Regions from separate parts of the Pseudoalteromonas sp. Z9A5 genome, predicted to be linked through region 2. Evidence: predicted binding sites of a transcription regulator. Region 2 holds the regulator's gene; each other region holds the start of a gene.

Region 1 (5,298 bases), on a different contig from region 2:
ATCAAAACTACCTATACCTACAAGCCGATATTGTGGATGACGTTTTAATAGATACACACGCCGATCCAACGTATAAATATTGGGATGACGATGCGCTTGAAGTATTTATTGATAGCGATGCATCGGGCGGTAATCATCAATTTAATCACACCGCTTTGGCGTACCATATTGGCCTTGATAACCAAGCCGCCGATTACGGACCTGATAAAAAAGCCCATTTGTATACCGACCACCTAGTTAGTAACTGGAAGCGCAACACCACCGCGCCCTTTAACATCACCTGGGAAGTAGCGATAAAACTCTACCCTAATGATTATAAAGAAGGTGCTAAAAACACCCCAATTACACTTAGCGAAAAGCAAGTAATAGGTTTTATGCTAGCGTACTGTGATAACGATGGCAGCGACGTGCGCGAGCACTTTATGGGCTCACACGAAGTACAGCCAGTAAACGGCGACAGAAACCGTGGATTTATAGATGCAGATGTATTTGGCAAAATCACCCTACTTCCTAAAAAGTAAGTTACTACCTAACTACCACCAACAAAATAATTAAGTAGGTTGGGTTGAGCGCAGCGAAACCCAACGAAAAAATACCCTACCAACAAACACTGGGGCTTTGCATTATCGGCTGTTTAAGCTGCCCCTCTTTTATTGCTTATCCTTATGCAAAAGATCTTTAAGTAAATTATTCACGAAGAGGTTAAAAGGCACTGTGCTTTTAGAGGAAAATACATTATGGAAATTTCACCACAGAACAGTAGCCATATAATTTTTGGCTAAACCCTGACAGCTAACGACTTATCGTTTCTCATGTTTTTATCCACAAAAAAGCCGCTGTATTTTTCAATACAGCGGCTTTTAAAATCACAATTCTAAATTAATAGATTATGCTTTAGGTCCACGACCTGCACGTTTACGTTCGTTTTCTGTAAGGTAACGCTTACGGATACGAATGTTTAGTGGAGTTACTTCAACTAGCTCGTCATCATCGATGAACTCAAGCGCTTGCTCAAGTGAGTAGTTAAGGTGTGGAGAAAGCGTTTGCGCTTCATCAGTACCAGATGCACGTACGTTAGTTAACTGCTTGCCTTTAAGGGCGTTAACTGTAAGGTCGTTATCACGGTTATGAATACCGATAACCATACCTTCGTATACTTCAACACCGTGACCGATGAATAAACGGCCGCGTTCTTGTAAGTTGAATAATGCGTTAGTAAGTGCTTTACCAGTTGCGTTTGCAATCATTACGCCGTTCTTACGAACACCGATGTCGCCACCTTTGTGAGGACCGTAATGATCGAACGTATGGTACATAAGACCAGAACCCGAAGTAAGCGTCATGAAATCAGTTTGGAAACCAATTAAACCACGGCTAGGGATCATGAAGTCTAAACGCATACGGCCTTTGCCATCTGGAGTCATGTTAGTAAGTTCACCTTTACGTAGACCAACTTGCTCCATAACAGAACCTTGGTGCTCGTCTTGACAGTCAATAGTAACTGTTTCAAACGGTTCTTCTAGAACGCCATCTACAGTACGTAAGATAACTTCTGGACGAGAAACTGAAAGCTCGTAACCTTCACGACGCATGTTCTCGATTAAGATACCTAGGTGTAATTCACCACGACCAGAAACACGGAAGCTATCTGGGCTACCAGTATCTTCAACGCGAAGTGCTACGTTGTGTACTAATTCTTTGTCTAAACGTTCACGGATATTACGTGACGTTACAAACTTACCTTCTTTACCACAGAAAGGTGAGTTATTTACAGAGAATGTCATTGTTACAGTTGGCTCATCAACACTTAGTGGTGGTAATGCTTCAACGTTTCCTGGGAAACAAACTGTATCAGAAATCTTAAGCTCACCAATACCTGTTACAGTTACGATGTTACCAGCGTAAGCTCTTTCAGTTTCGATACGTTCAAGACCTAGGTAGCTTTGTACTGCGCCAATTTTACCATTACGTGTAGTGCCATCAGCACTGATAATAGTAACTTGTTGGTTAGGAGCAACAGAACCACGTTTAATACGACCAATACCAACTACACCAACATAAGAGTTGTAATCTAGTTGAGAAATTTGCATTTGGAAGTCACCTTCAGGATCTGCATCCGGTGGTGATACTTCGTCAACGATCATCTTGAACATAGGTTCCATGTTGTCTGATGGCTCGTCTAAATCTAGTGTTGCCCAGCCGTTGATTGCTGAAGCGTAGATTACTTTAAAATCTAACTGTTCGTCAGTTGCGCCAAGGTTGTCGAATAAATCAAAGATTTGATCCATAACCCAATCAGGACGTGAACCAGGCTTATCAATTTTATTGATAACTACGATTGGCTTTAAGCCTTGCGCGAATGCCTTTTGCGTAACGAAACGCGTTTGTGGCATTGGACCTTCTTGAGCATCAACAAGTAATAATACTGAGTCAGCCATCGAAAGTACGCGTTCAACTTCACCACCGAAATCGGCGTGTCCCGGAGTATCTACGATATTGATATGGTAGTCGTTCCAAGAAATGGCTGTGTTTTTAGCCAAAATGGTAATACCACGTTCTTTCTCAATGTCGTTTGAGTCCATCACGCGCTCTTCGTTACCGCCGCGTGTTTCTAATGTACCTGATTGCTCAAGTAGTTTGTCAACCAGTGTTGTTTTACCGTGGTCAACGTGCGCGATAATCGCTATATTTCTTAACTTTTCGATGCTCATATATTTACTCAGAGAAATTAAATTCTCATTGATCCTGCAAGATCTACGCACTCATCTGCGTTTTCACGAGATGTCCAAGCATAGGATTTAAAAGGGCGCATATTATCCCTCATTAATGACATGGATGAAAGTTTATCCAATACATATTTTAAAACTTTCTCAATACTTTCACTAAGTATCTGTTTTATATATGACATTTAGATGAATTAAATTTTGATTAATTTCAGAAAAACAGCCATTTTTGCCATTTTACAGATATTTTTGGTACTCTTTTACATTTAAGTTATGCTAATTTAGTGTGATTAAATTAGCAACAAATTACACCGTGTAAAACTTGCACCAAAAGGGACTTTTTACGCACCAATAAAGTGCACCAATTTGATCCATTTTGTAGCATCTTAATTTTTTTAATTTATAAACATATAGTTATAAAAATGGCACAAAATCAGCTTGGTAAATGCCAAAGCAATTACGCAGCAATAACAAAACCCAATAGTTGGAGGACACATGTCGCAATCGGTTTTAGATTTTATTAAAGAAAATGACGTTAAGTTCATTGATTTACGCTTTACTGACACTAAGGGTAAAGAACAACATGTATCTATTCCTCATCACCAAGTTGATGAAGACTTTTTCGAAGACGGTAAAATGTTCGATGGCTCTTCAATCGCTGGTTGGAAAGGCATAAACGAATCAGACATGGTATTAATGCCAGTTCCTGAATCAATCAAACTAGACCCTTTCACAGAAGAAACAACTTTAATCGTTCGTTGTGATGTAGTTGAGCCTTCAACTCTTCAAGGTTATGAGCGCGACCCTCGTTCAGTTGCTAAGCGCGCTGAAGAGTACATGAAGTCTACTGGTATTGCAGATACCGTTTTATTTGGTCCTGAGCCAGAGTTTTTTGTATTTGACGATGTTAAATATAAATCAGATATGTCTGGTTCAATGTACAAAATTGATTCTAAGCAAGCAGCTTGGAACTCAGATAAAGAATATGCAGATGGCAATACAGGTCATCGTCCTGGTGTTAAAGGCGGTTACTTCCCAGTTGCTCCTGTTGATGATTTCCAAGATTGGCGTTCAGCTACGTGTCTAGTTCTAGAAGAAATGGGCCAAGTAGTAGAAGCACATCACCACGAAGTAGCTACAGCGGGTCAAAACGAAATCGCTACTCGCTTTAATACAATGGTATTAAAAGCGGATGAAATTCAAGAAATGAAATATGTTATCCACAACATGGCTCACTTATACGGTAAAACAGCAACGTTTATGCCTAAGCCAGTTGTTGGTGATAACGGTTCTGGTATGCATTGTCACCAGTCACTTGCTAAAGACGGTGTAAACCTTTTTGCAGGCGACAAGTACGGCGGTCTTTCTGAAGATGCTCTTTACTACATTGGCGGCATCATCAAGCATGCTAAAGCAATTAACGCTTTTGCAAATGCATCTACTAACTCGTACAAACGTTTAGTACCAGGTTTTGAAGCACCAGTTATGCTTGCATACTCTGCACGTAACCGTTCTGCATCAATCCGTATCCCAGTGGTTCCATCTGAAAAAGGTCGTCGTATTGAAGTACGCTTCCCGGATCCAACTGCTAACCCATACCTTGCTTTCTCAGCAATGCTTATGGCTGGCCTTGATGGTATTAAAAATAAGATCCACCCTGGCGATGCAATGGATAAAGATTTATACGACTTACCAGCTGAAGAAGCAGCAGAAATTCCAACTGTTGCAGCATCACTTGACGAAGCACTATCTGCACTTAGCGCAGACCGTGAATTCTTAACTCAAGGTGGTGTATTCACTGATGATTTAATTGATGCTTACATTGGTCTTAAATCTAAAGAAGTAGAAAAGCTTAACATGACAACTCACCCAGTTGAGTTTGAAATGTACTACAGCTGTTAATTTATTAGCTGTTAAATAATGTGTGTTCTCAAGCCCGCTTTGCGGGCTTTTTTAATGGTAAATTTAATCAATCTCCACTAAAGTTAAGTTATCGTAAAAAATGCAAGGTTGCAGGGTGAATAACAAGATTTTATTACTAATAATTGCTTTAGGATTAAGTAATTATGGTTATGCTGGTGAAACAAAGATTTACGCTTGGAAAGATAAAAATGGCGTACTTGTGTTTTCAGACACACCACATAAAGGCGCGACGGAGGTAAAGCTCACGAGCCAAAATCTTACTATGCCTGCTACTAATACCGATATTTTAAACACAGAAGACCAACCTAAAAATACAGCATTTAATATTACGATTTCGTCACCAGAGCATAATCAAACTATTCGTGAAAATACGGGAACTGTTTATGTTACCAGCCGCATAACACCACGGTACGAAAGTGGATTTACAATACAGCTTTTTATTGATGGTAAAGCAAATGGTCCAGCCGGCGTTGATTCAACATTTGCAATAAGAGATGTAAAGCGCGGTGAACATACGTTACAAGTAAAACTTTTTAATAAAAACAATCAAATTATTGCCGTAAGCCAACCTTGTGTGTTTTTTATGCACAGAAAAGGCTTAACTCTAGGCAGATAAATTACAGCTTGATATTTAGGCGCCGCAGTCCATTTT
Region 2 (5,298 bases):
CGGTAAAGGCCTCGAAGCCGATTTAAAAACTGAAGTGATAAAACTCATTAACCATACGCGAACCATATACTATGACCAATAAAATATTAAAATCACTTATTATTCCTACACTTATACTAGCCTTTAATAGTAATGCAGCAGAACAAAGTACACAACCTGCCGCTAATCAAATATCAATTAGTGCCGACAAACAAGAAGGCCAACTAAAAGCTAATGTAGGTATTTTTGAAAAAAATGTTGAAATTATTCATGGTAACCGTCGCATTACGGCTGACCGCCTCGAAGTGCATAAGCGTGACGAATTAGGTGATAATAAACAGTTATTAATTGCCACTGGCAGCCCTGCGTACTTTGAAGAAAAGCAAGATGACGGCACAATAATGAGCGCAAGTGCGAACGAAGTTCGTTACGATGTAGCTAAGCGTTTTTTAACACTTGTTGGCGATGCACAAGTATCGCAAGCTGGACAAAAAATTAACGCAAAAAGCATTACTTACGATATGCAGCAACAGCTTATTAGTGCTGAAAAAGACGAAAACTCTACCGATCGCGTTCATACTATTTTAGTGCCTATTGAAGCTACAAAAAGTAAAAAAAGCGATAAAGGTCAACCATGAGCACATTAAAAGCAGAGCTGTTAGCAAAAAGCTATAAAGGTCGTGAAGTTGTTAAAAATGTAGGTCTTGAGGTTAAGGCTGGCAGTATTGTTGGTTTACTTGGACCTAATGGTGCAGGTAAAACTACAACGTTTTATATGATTGTAGGACTTGTACCTAGCGACAAAGGTAAAATATCTATCGACGATAACGATATTACTCTTTTACCTATGCATAGTCGTGCTAGATTAGGCATAGGGTATTTACCACAAGAATCGTCAATATTTAGAAAACTGACTGTTTACCAAAATTTAATGGCTATTTTAGAAACGCGTAAATCGCTAAATAAACAAGCCCGAGAAGACACATTAAATAATCTATTGGATGAATTTAGCATTCAGCATATTCGTGATAGCCAAGGTATGGCTTTATCCGGTGGTGAACGTCGTCGTGTAGAAATAGCACGTGCACTTGCCGCCGATCCTAAGTTTATATTGCTAGATGAACCTTTTGCTGGTGTAGACCCAATTTCAGTATTAGATATTAAGAAAATAATAGAACATCTTAAAAACCGTGGGATTGGTGTATTAATTACCGATCATAACGTAAGAGAAACCCTTGATGTTTGTGAAAAAGCCTACATTGTTTCTCATGGGGAGCTAATTGCATCTGGCACTCCTGAACACGTATTAAACGATAAAACAGTACGCGATGTTTACTTAGGCGAGCAATTTAGGCTGTAACATTAACGCCATGTCTTTGAGCATCTGCTAGTATTAATTATAACAACATAAAAGGATTGTTAGAGATAAATGAGGCAATCATTACAGCTGCGCATGGGCCAGCAACTTACAATGACACCACAGCTGCAACAAGCAATTCGTTTGTTGCAACTCAGTACATTGGATCTCCAGCAAGAAATACAAGAAGCTCTTGATAGCAACCCGCTGCTAGAAGTTGAAGAAAACGACTACGCAGAAGATTCTGCTGGCAAAAATGAGCAAAAAGCTGATAACGATGACGTTACTGTTAGCGCATCTGCAGATGATGCTCCTAGCGAATACGAACAAGATAGTGGTGAAGCACTTGCTAAAGATACAGTAAGTGACGACATGGCTATGGATGTTAGCTGGGATGAGTACATGAGTGCTGCGCCTGCATCGTCATCAGGACCAATGCCTGAGGACGAGTCAATATACCAAGGTGCTTCAACCGAAACACTTCATGAGTACCTAATGTGGCAGTTACAATTAACGCCTTTTAGCCCTACTGATGAAGCTATTGCAATCGCTATTGTTGAAGCCGTAGATGATTCTGGTATTTTAACACTTAGCTGTGAAGAAATTTTAGAGAGCTTCAATCAAGAAAACGAAGATGATAACGAAGTCGAACTTGACGAAATTGAAGCCGTTTTAAAGCGTATCCAACTGTTTGATCCGGTCGGTATTGCTGCACGTAGTTTACAAGAATGTTTGTGTATTCAGCTTAACCAGTTTGATAAAGAAACACCTTACATTAATGAAACAAAAATGATCTTAACCGAGCATATTGATTTATTAGCTGCTCGTGACTATCGTACATTAATGAAAAAAACTAAGCTCAAAGAAGAAGAGCTTAAAGAAGTAATGACACTAATACATACTCTCAGCCCTAAACCCGCTGATACGATTGTTAGAGAAGAGTCTGAGTATGTTATTCCTGATGTGTCGGTTAAAAAAATTAAAGGTCGCTGGGTTGTAGAATTAAACCCAGATAGCATGCCTAAAATAAGAGTAAACAGCCAATATGCTGCAATGTCTCGTACCGTTAAATCGAGTGGTGATAGCCAATTTATTCGCTCACACTTACAAGAAGCAAAATGGTTTATTAAAAGCCTAGAAAGCAGAAACGACACATTGTTAAAAGTAACAAATTGTATTGTTAAGCAACAACAAGGCTTTTTTGAACACGGTCCAGAAGCCATGAAACCAATGGTTTTAAATGATGTTGCTGAAATGGTAGAAATGCACGAGTCGACTATTTCTCGCGTAACAACCCAAAAGTATATGCACACGCCACGTGGAATCTTTGAGTTAAAATACTTTTTCTCAAGCCATGTAAGCACCGAAAATGGTGGCGAATGTTCATCTACGGCAATACGCGCTCTGATTAGAAAATTAATCGCAGCAGAAAACTCAGCAAAACCATTGAGTGATAGCAAGATAGCGGATATATTGGCTGAGCAAGGAATTAAAGTAGCTAGACGCACGATCGCAAAGTACCGCGAATCTCTGGCTATTCCACCGTCAAATCAGCGAAAAAGTCTGATTTAAGACGCAAAAACAAAGAGGGTAACGCTTATGCAACTAAACTTAACTGGTCGTCACGTAGAAGTAACCGATTCACTAAAAGACTATGTAAACACTAAATTTGCGAAGCTAGAAAGACACTCTGATCATATTAATAATGTTCATGTCATTCTCGATGTAGAAAAATTAAACCAAAAAGCAGAAGCAACAATTCATGTCAGTGGTGCGGAATTATTTGCCTCTACTGAACATCAAGATATGTATGCCGCCATTGACTCGTTGATTGACAAGCTCGATCGACAAGTTATCAAACACAAAGAGAAGCTTGCTCGACACTAATATTATGAAACTAAGTTCACTTATATGTCAGGACTGCAGCAAAGCTGCGGTCCTTTTTAATAGTAAAAAAAGAATTTTAGAGTTTATTAGCGAACTTGCTCACAACAAGCTTCCTTACTTATCTCAACAAGATATTCTTAGCGCTTTACTAAGCAGAGAAAAACTAGGTAGTACAGGCATTGGTAAAGGTATTGCAATACCTCACGGACGAATGAGTGGCGTAGAAGAACCTTTAGCTTTAGTACTTGTTAGCGAAACACCTATTAACTTTGATGCGATAGATAACCGCCCTGTAGATATTTTTGTTGCACTCATCGTACCAGATGGTGATAACCAACAGCACTTAAAGACTCTAGCAACCATTGCTGATAAACTAAACGACAAAGAATTTTGTAAGCAGTTACGCTGTGCAAAATCAGATACAGAGCTATACCAAGTTATTGTTGATCAATCATAATTAATAAAAAAGGTGTTAAATGGAATTAATTATCATAAGTGGCCGATCAGGTTCTGGAAAATCGGTAGCTTTACGCGTAGTTGAAGACTTAGGTTATTATTGCGTAGATAATATTCCACTAAACCTGCTGCCTTCTTTAGTGCGAAGTGTCTCTGACAACTACGACAAAATAGCAGTGAGTATTGATGTTCGAAACTTGCCAAAAGAACAAGAACAGTTCAATGATATTTTTGAGTATTTACCTGGTTTTGCTAAACCAACGCTGTTTTATTTAGACAGCGAAGATCAAGTATTAATAAAACGTTTTTCTGAAACGCGACGACTACACCCTCTTTCTGTCGACTCATTGCCACTTGATTTAGCTATAAAAAAAGAAAAAGAATTACTTGATGTGCTAACAACCAGAGCTGATTTTATGATTGATACCAGCGAGTTAAGTGTTCACCAACTCGCTGAATCTATCAGAGAAAAAATACTTGGTAAAAAAGACAAACAGCTTATTGTTACTTTTGAATCATTTGGCTTTAAATACGGAATACCTAAAGAAGCAGATTATGTTTTTGATGCACGTTTTTTACCAAACCCACATTGGGAGCCCGAATTAAAACCTTTAACAGGATTAGATCAGCCCGTTAAAGACTACCTAGCTAATCATAGTATTGTGCAAAAGTTTACATGGCAAATTCAAACCTTTGTGCAAACGTGGTTACCTCATTTAGAACGAAATAATCGTAGCTACTTAACCATTGCTATTGGTTGTACCGGTGGGCAGCATCGTTCAGTGTATTTAGCACAAACGATTGGTGAAAGCTTTTCGATGACTCACCCAAATGTAAAAATTCGTCATCGTGAACAAGAAAATAAATAATTTAAATAATCACCTGTTCAGCTTAGGTAGAGTAACTTATGCGTTTAGAAGACACGTTTTTAATAAAAAACAAATTAGGCTTACACGCTAGAGCTGCAACGGTGCTTGCACAATTAGCCGTACAATTCGACGCTTCAATTACTATATTTCAAGATGGCAAAGAAGCTGCCGGTGATAGTGTTTTAGGCTTAATGCTACTAGAGAGTAGCCAAGGAAAAGAAGTTAAAGTGGTATGTAAAGGACCCGATGCAGAGCAAGCTTTGCACGCTGTTGGTCAGTTAATAGCGCAACGATTTAACGAACAAGAATAGTCAGCAATAAAGAATCAAAAATTAGATAAACCAAAAAAGTTAGTAACCTCCCCTACCAAAGTAATATTAAAATTAATTAAGGACGCCAATGCCCGAAGCTTTTGAACAAGACTACCCACTACAACAATTAAAACAAGTGACAAAGTCGCTTAACAGTGGTCAATTTGTTCAAGTTAGGCGCATGTTAGCTAAAACCGCTCCTTGTGATACTGCATTATTATTAGAGTCGTCGCCGCATAAAATCCGCCGACTGCTTTGGCAATTGGTCGACCCAGATGTACAGGGCGATGTACTTGAAGAGCTTTCTGAAGATGTACGTTTGGGCATTATTGCTCAAATGGAACCTAAGCACATTGCTGCAGCCACTGAAGATATGGGGCACGATGACCTAGGAGAAGTATTACGTAGCCTGCCGGATACCGTCTACAAAGACGTTGTT
Region 3 (5,298 bases), on a different contig from region 2:
CAACATCATTAATAAAGTCAGATACATTAATAGGGTTAGTCGCTATATCGAGCTGATCTCTATCTATTTTATCAAGATCGATAATATCGTTGAAAATATTACCTAATGTTTCAGCACTCGAAAAAATAGTATTACCCCAACTACGTTGCTGCTTGTTTAATTCGGTATCAAGCAGCATTCGCGTTAAACCAACAATACCATTTAACGGTGTGCGCAATTCATGGCTAAGAGTTGCAATAAACTTACCTTTATCTTTATAGGCAGTTTCGAGTGCTTGGGCAGCTTCTTTACGACTAGTAATGTCACGTCCAAAGCCAAGTAAGCCTATGTATTCACCTTCATCATTAATAAAAGGTAATTTACGTAACTCAAACCAACGCTTTTCACCATCTACGTCATAACCAACGTCGATAGTAATACCTTGATGAGTCTGCTCTACTTTTTTATCACTTTCGAGTACATCAGATAAAAATTCGCTTGGAAAAATTTGCTCCGCCGTTTTACCAATAAGTTCAGCACTGGTTTTACCCATAACTTCTTCAAACATTTTATTACAACCAGCAAACACACCATTATTATCGCGGTAATAAAATAAGTCGGGGGATGAGTCGACAGTAGAGCGCAGTAACATACCTTGCTGTGCAAGTTCTTGTTGTGTTTTTTTACGTTCAGCAATTTCTTTACGTAACTCTTCAATGGCGCGATGTTTAGCATGAAATGCCATTTTACGCTCATCTATCTCCATATTTAAACGGTTGATATTATCTTTAAGTGTTTGGTTTAATAACTTTTCTTGTTTTGTTGCGCTATCAAGATAAGCGTATGAGGCATCTAATTGACGAATTGAATTTAATAATACGCTTATAATTAATGGAGAAACCACTGCTGTAAAAAATATCACAGCTAAAATATCAACTAAATGAATTTCACCTACTGCAACATAATAAAACATGCTTGATAAAATAAGGGATGCGGTTAGCAATAACGCATAACAAATAGCGGCAGTTTTAAACTCACCAAATCGAGTTATTAGGCTGGAAAGAACTCGAACCCAAGGGCTCAAAGAATAATCGGTCATAGTTAAGTTTATCTCTTAGCTGTGTGCTTAAATATAAATGAGGCAGTACAAATTACTAAACATACTATTTTGCCAGATTTTAGCATTTTTCTATTAGCTATTTTCATGTTGTGTGATAAAAATAGAAAAAATTCATGTTTGAAAGTAAACGCAGGTAAAAGTCCTCGTTTCAGCTAGTGATTATTTCGTGTAAAATGCGGCGCATTATCATTGCCAATAACGAGTAACATACCATGCAAATCAACATGCCCGATATAGCCGACACGGCACCCGCCTTACAAACAGGTAAATTAGACTGGGTTGGCATGGCTGAAATTGAGTTGCCATTTATTTTTGAATCGCGTGATACATCCCCAGTTACTGTTAATGCTAAAGCCCGCGCCTTTGTTAATTTACACAAAGAAGATGCTAAAGGCATTCATATGTCACGCTTATACTTGGCACTAGATACGCTATCAACCGAGCAACATGTTAATCCACAAACATTAGCGGGCACTCTAAACTCTTTTATTGCCAGCCATGAAAACTTGAGCGATAAAGCACAAATTGAGTTTAAGTTTGAGCTGCCACTGCGCCGTAAATCACTATTAAGCGGCAAAGTAGGTTGGAAAAGCTACCCTATTATATTAACGAGTACTATTGAGCATAATATTATTAGTTATGAGCTGAGTGTTGATGTTACTTATTCATCAACTTGCCCATGCTCTGCGGCACTTGCGCGCCAGCTTATACAAAATGCATTTAGCGAAAAGTTTAATCAAGAAACATTAAGTCAAAAAGATGTACACGAGTGGCTTGGCACAACACAAGGAATTGTAGCAACACCTCACTCTCAACGCTCAATTGCGAATGTAAAAGTAAAACTTGATAACGATATTAATGAATTCGATGTTGTTAGCTTAATTAATACTCTTGAAGATGAACTTAAAACACCGGTACAAGCGGCTGTAAAGCGCGAAGATGAACAAGAGTTTGCTCGCTTAAATGGTCAAAATTTAATGTTTTGCGAAGATGCAGCCAGAAAAATAAAGGCAATTTTAGAGCGTGACAAATATGCAGACTATTGGTTGCAAATAAACCATTATGAGTCGCTACACGCCCATGATGCAGTTGCAATTGCCGTTAAAGGAATTACTAACGGTTACAAAGCATAATAGGTAAAAATACCTTTAAATAAACCATACGATAATAATTTCATAACCACCTGTGTTTAGGCATATAAATTGCTTAACTCAAGCAGTGTCAATTTGTTGTTATGGAGTTATCGTATGGAATTTGCTTTATTATCAATCTTAGTATTAGTCGTAGGTGCATCAATTGTTGCGTCAAAATTTAATGATGACGGCGGAAACCCTTATCCTTTTACGCGTAAACAAAGCGTATTTACACAAGTAGAAAGTGCTTTTTTAAACTTATTAGAACGCGCTGTAGGCGATCAATATAAAATTGTTAGCCGTGTAAAGCTAATTGATGTAATTGACTGTAAAGAAGGCTTATCTCCTAAATCTAAACGCGCAGCAATTGCTAAAGCAAAAAACAAACAACTTGATTTTGTGTTAATCGATAAAGAAAAAATGACGATTGTGGCTGCTGTTGATTTAGTTAACAACGCCAACAAAGATGGACATAAAGCACAACGAGATTGGTTTGTTAATGGTGCTTTAGAAGCTGCGGGTATTCCACATATTCGTATGAAAGTAAAATCAGGATACCGTCCTTCAGAAGTACGCGATGCCATTATGTTTAAACTTGGTAAGCCTGCACCTTCGCAAGCACAACGCCCAGCTCGAAATCGCGTAAACAAACCGGCCGTACTTTCACCATCTCAAGCTAAAGCACATACAACTGCCCTAGCTGAAATTTAACAATTTTGTTTCCTAATTAAATACTCTCCTAAAAGTATTCAAAGCGAGCTGCATAAAACGGCTCGCTTTTTTGTTTTTTATTACTAACTTCACGTATAATAAATTTATTCAAACTCAGGAATTTAAAACTATGAACGTTGGTATTATTGGCGCAATGGAGCCAGAAGTTAAAATTTTACGTGAAGCAATGCAAAACCCACAAATTTTAACAAAAGCAGGTTTTACTTTTTATACTGGCGAACTTGCTGGTAATACAGTAACACTCGTTCAATCTGGTATTGGTAAAGTAGCTTCAACTATTGCTACCACACTACTTATCGATAACTTTAAGCCTGATTCTGTTATTAACACTGGCTCTGCCGGTGGGTTTGACCCATCGCTAAGCGTAGGCGATGTAGTAATTTCGTCAGAAGTTCGTCACCACGATGTAGATGTAACAGCATTTGGTTATGAAATAGGTCAAGTACCACAAATGCCACCTGCTTTTATTGCTCACCCTAAATTGGTTGAAGCCGCGCAGCAAACAATTGCACAAATTAGTGAAGTAAAAACCTTAGTTGGCTTAATTTGTACTGGCGATACATTTATGTGTGACCCTGTACGTATTGATAAAGCACGTAGCGATTTCCCAACAATGCTTGCTGTTGAAATGGAAGGCGCATCTATCGCGCAAACATGTTTTGCACTTAATACACCATTTGTTGTTATTCGCTCTATGTCTGATATTGCTGGTAAAGAGTCACCACAATCATTTGAAGAGTACCTAGAAACGGCATCAATCAACTCATCTAAAATGGTTGTCGCACTGCTTGAAAAGCTAACAGCAGTTAAGCTGTAAATGCTAAGCAATATTGTTCAAAATCATTTGGACTTTATTGTATTTATTATAGCGCTCCTTGCTGAGCGCTTTTTACCATTAGTAAGTTGGTATCATCCTAATACCGCTTTGGTTGCTGTTTTTAATGCAATTGGCAAACGAATATATAAAAGCAAAGAACCCAATAGCTATCAGTACTTATCCTCATTGTTGGCAAGCACACTTATTTTAAGCGTTATCCTCACTATTATTATTCTACTATTAGAATTTGCTTTTTACCCTGAACTACTTGCGGGGCTTATTTTATACTTATGTTTAGAGAGTAAAAGTATTGATAAAAAAGCACTGCGTATTGCAAAACTAACTAAGCAAAATCAAAAATCTACAGCTCGCGAATTATTAAAGCCTTTACTCGCGCGTGATGTGAGTAAGCTTTCAGCTCCAGGAATTATTAAAGCGTTAATAGAGAGTTTAATACTGCGAACCGCACGTTACTATTTTGTCGTTATATTTATATTTTTAATATTGGGTCCTATTGCTGCACTTGCCTATAGATTACTAACTTTAATCCAGCAAGCATGGCGAAATGAAATAGCACCTAATAGCCCTTTTTTAAAACCATTGAAAATAATTCTTTTTGTTATAGAGCTTATTCCTATGCGCTTACTTGCCCTGACTATTGCAGCAAGTAAAGCAACCAAACAAAGCATGCATTACATAAAGCATTATGGCAGGCACTTTTATCAAAAAAATACTGGTTGGCTACTAAGTGCATGCTCAGCATCACTTGGTGTACAACTAGGCGGACCCGCAGTCTATTTTGGTGCACGCTTTAATAAAATGCGTATTGGTACTGATAGGCTTCCCACTGCTGACGATGTACCCGTAATAATTAACAGATTAAATCAAGCTCGTGCATTTTGGCTATTAGTCATTGTGGCTGTTGAAATATTAAAAGTGGTTTAGTGCCTATTTTCTAAAAATTATTTACCCCTCTAAAATACAAACACAAAAAAACCAGCCTAAGCTGGTTTTTGTTTATTACCTGCGGTATTAAGCAATGGTAATGTTTGCAAACTTACGTTTACCTACTTGGTAAATAGCCGTTGTACCTTTTGCTACTTCAAGTTTGGTGTCTGTAATTTTATCTTCGCCGTTAAGTTTAACTGCACCTTGCTTAATCATGCGCATAGCTTCTGACGTACTTGCCACTAAATTTGCTTCTTTAAGTAAGTTAGCAATTAATATAGTGTCTTGATCAATCGTTACAGTCACTTCTGGGATTTCATCTGGTAACGCTTTTTTCTGAAAGCGTTGAATAAAATCGTCATGAGCGGCTTGTGCATCTTGTGCATTATGAAAACGAGTAATTAACTCTTTAGCTAGTTCAATTTTAATATCGCGTGGATTAGTACCTTGCTCAACACGCTCTTTTTGAGCTGCAATCTCTTCAATTGAAAGTGCACTTAACAAGTCATAGTAACGCCACATTAGTACATCACTAATAGACATTATTTTACCAAACATATCGTTCGGTG

Evidence for each region. The regulator sigma-54, encoded in region 2, starts transcription at its own class of promoters, with help from an activator protein. The targets are predictions, from matches to a motif close to GTTGGCACGNNNNTNGNNT.
Region 1: glnA (glutamate--ammonia ligase) is a predicted target of sigma-54. The motif match lies at 3,145-3,163, and genes of this name have one in related genera.
Region 3: GQR56_RS01410 (DUF2726 domain-containing protein) is a predicted target of sigma-54. The motif match lies at 2,289-2,307, and genes of this name have one in related genera.

The regions. Positions count from the first base shown of each region.
Region 1 covers NZ_WTLC01000006.1:84,050-89,347, forward strand. Annotated here, with positions in the region: gene GQR56_RS05165 (CBM9 family sugar-binding protein) at 1-521, shown strand, start outside; gene typA (translational GTPase TypA) at 888-2,711, opposite strand; gene glnA (glutamate--ammonia ligase) at 3,219-4,625, shown strand; gene GQR56_RS05180 (DUF4124 domain-containing protein) at 4,741-5,262, shown strand.
Region 2 covers NZ_WTLC01000009.1:17,467-22,764, reverse strand. Annotated here, with positions in the region: gene lptC (LPS export ABC transporter periplasmic protein LptC) at 1-82, shown strand, start outside; gene lptA (lipopolysaccharide transport periplasmic protein LptA) at 72-617, shown strand; gene lptB (LPS export ABC transporter ATP-binding protein) at 614-1,339, shown strand; gene GQR56_RS06530 (RNA polymerase factor sigma-54) at 1,409-2,908, shown strand; gene hpf (ribosome hibernation promoting factor) at 2,936-3,223, shown strand; gene ptsN (PTS IIA-like nitrogen regulatory protein PtsN) at 3,228-3,680, shown strand; gene rapZ (RNase adapter RapZ) at 3,700-4,548, shown strand; gene GQR56_RS06510 (HPr family phosphocarrier protein) at 4,587-4,859, shown strand; gene mgtE (magnesium transporter) at 4,948-5,298, shown strand, end outside.
Region 3 covers NZ_WTLC01000001.1:296,797-302,094, reverse strand. Annotated here, with positions in the region: gene arcB (aerobic respiration two-component sensor histidine kinase ArcB) at 1-1,078, opposite strand, end outside; gene folE2 (GTP cyclohydrolase FolE2) at 1,312-2,232, shown strand; gene GQR56_RS01410 (DUF2726 domain-containing protein) at 2,347-2,943, shown strand; gene mtnN (5'-methylthioadenosine/S-adenosylhomocysteine nucleosidase) at 3,074-3,781, shown strand; gene ampE (regulatory signaling modulator protein AmpE) at 3,782-4,726, shown strand; gene tyrS (tyrosine--tRNA ligase) at 4,814-5,298, opposite strand, start outside.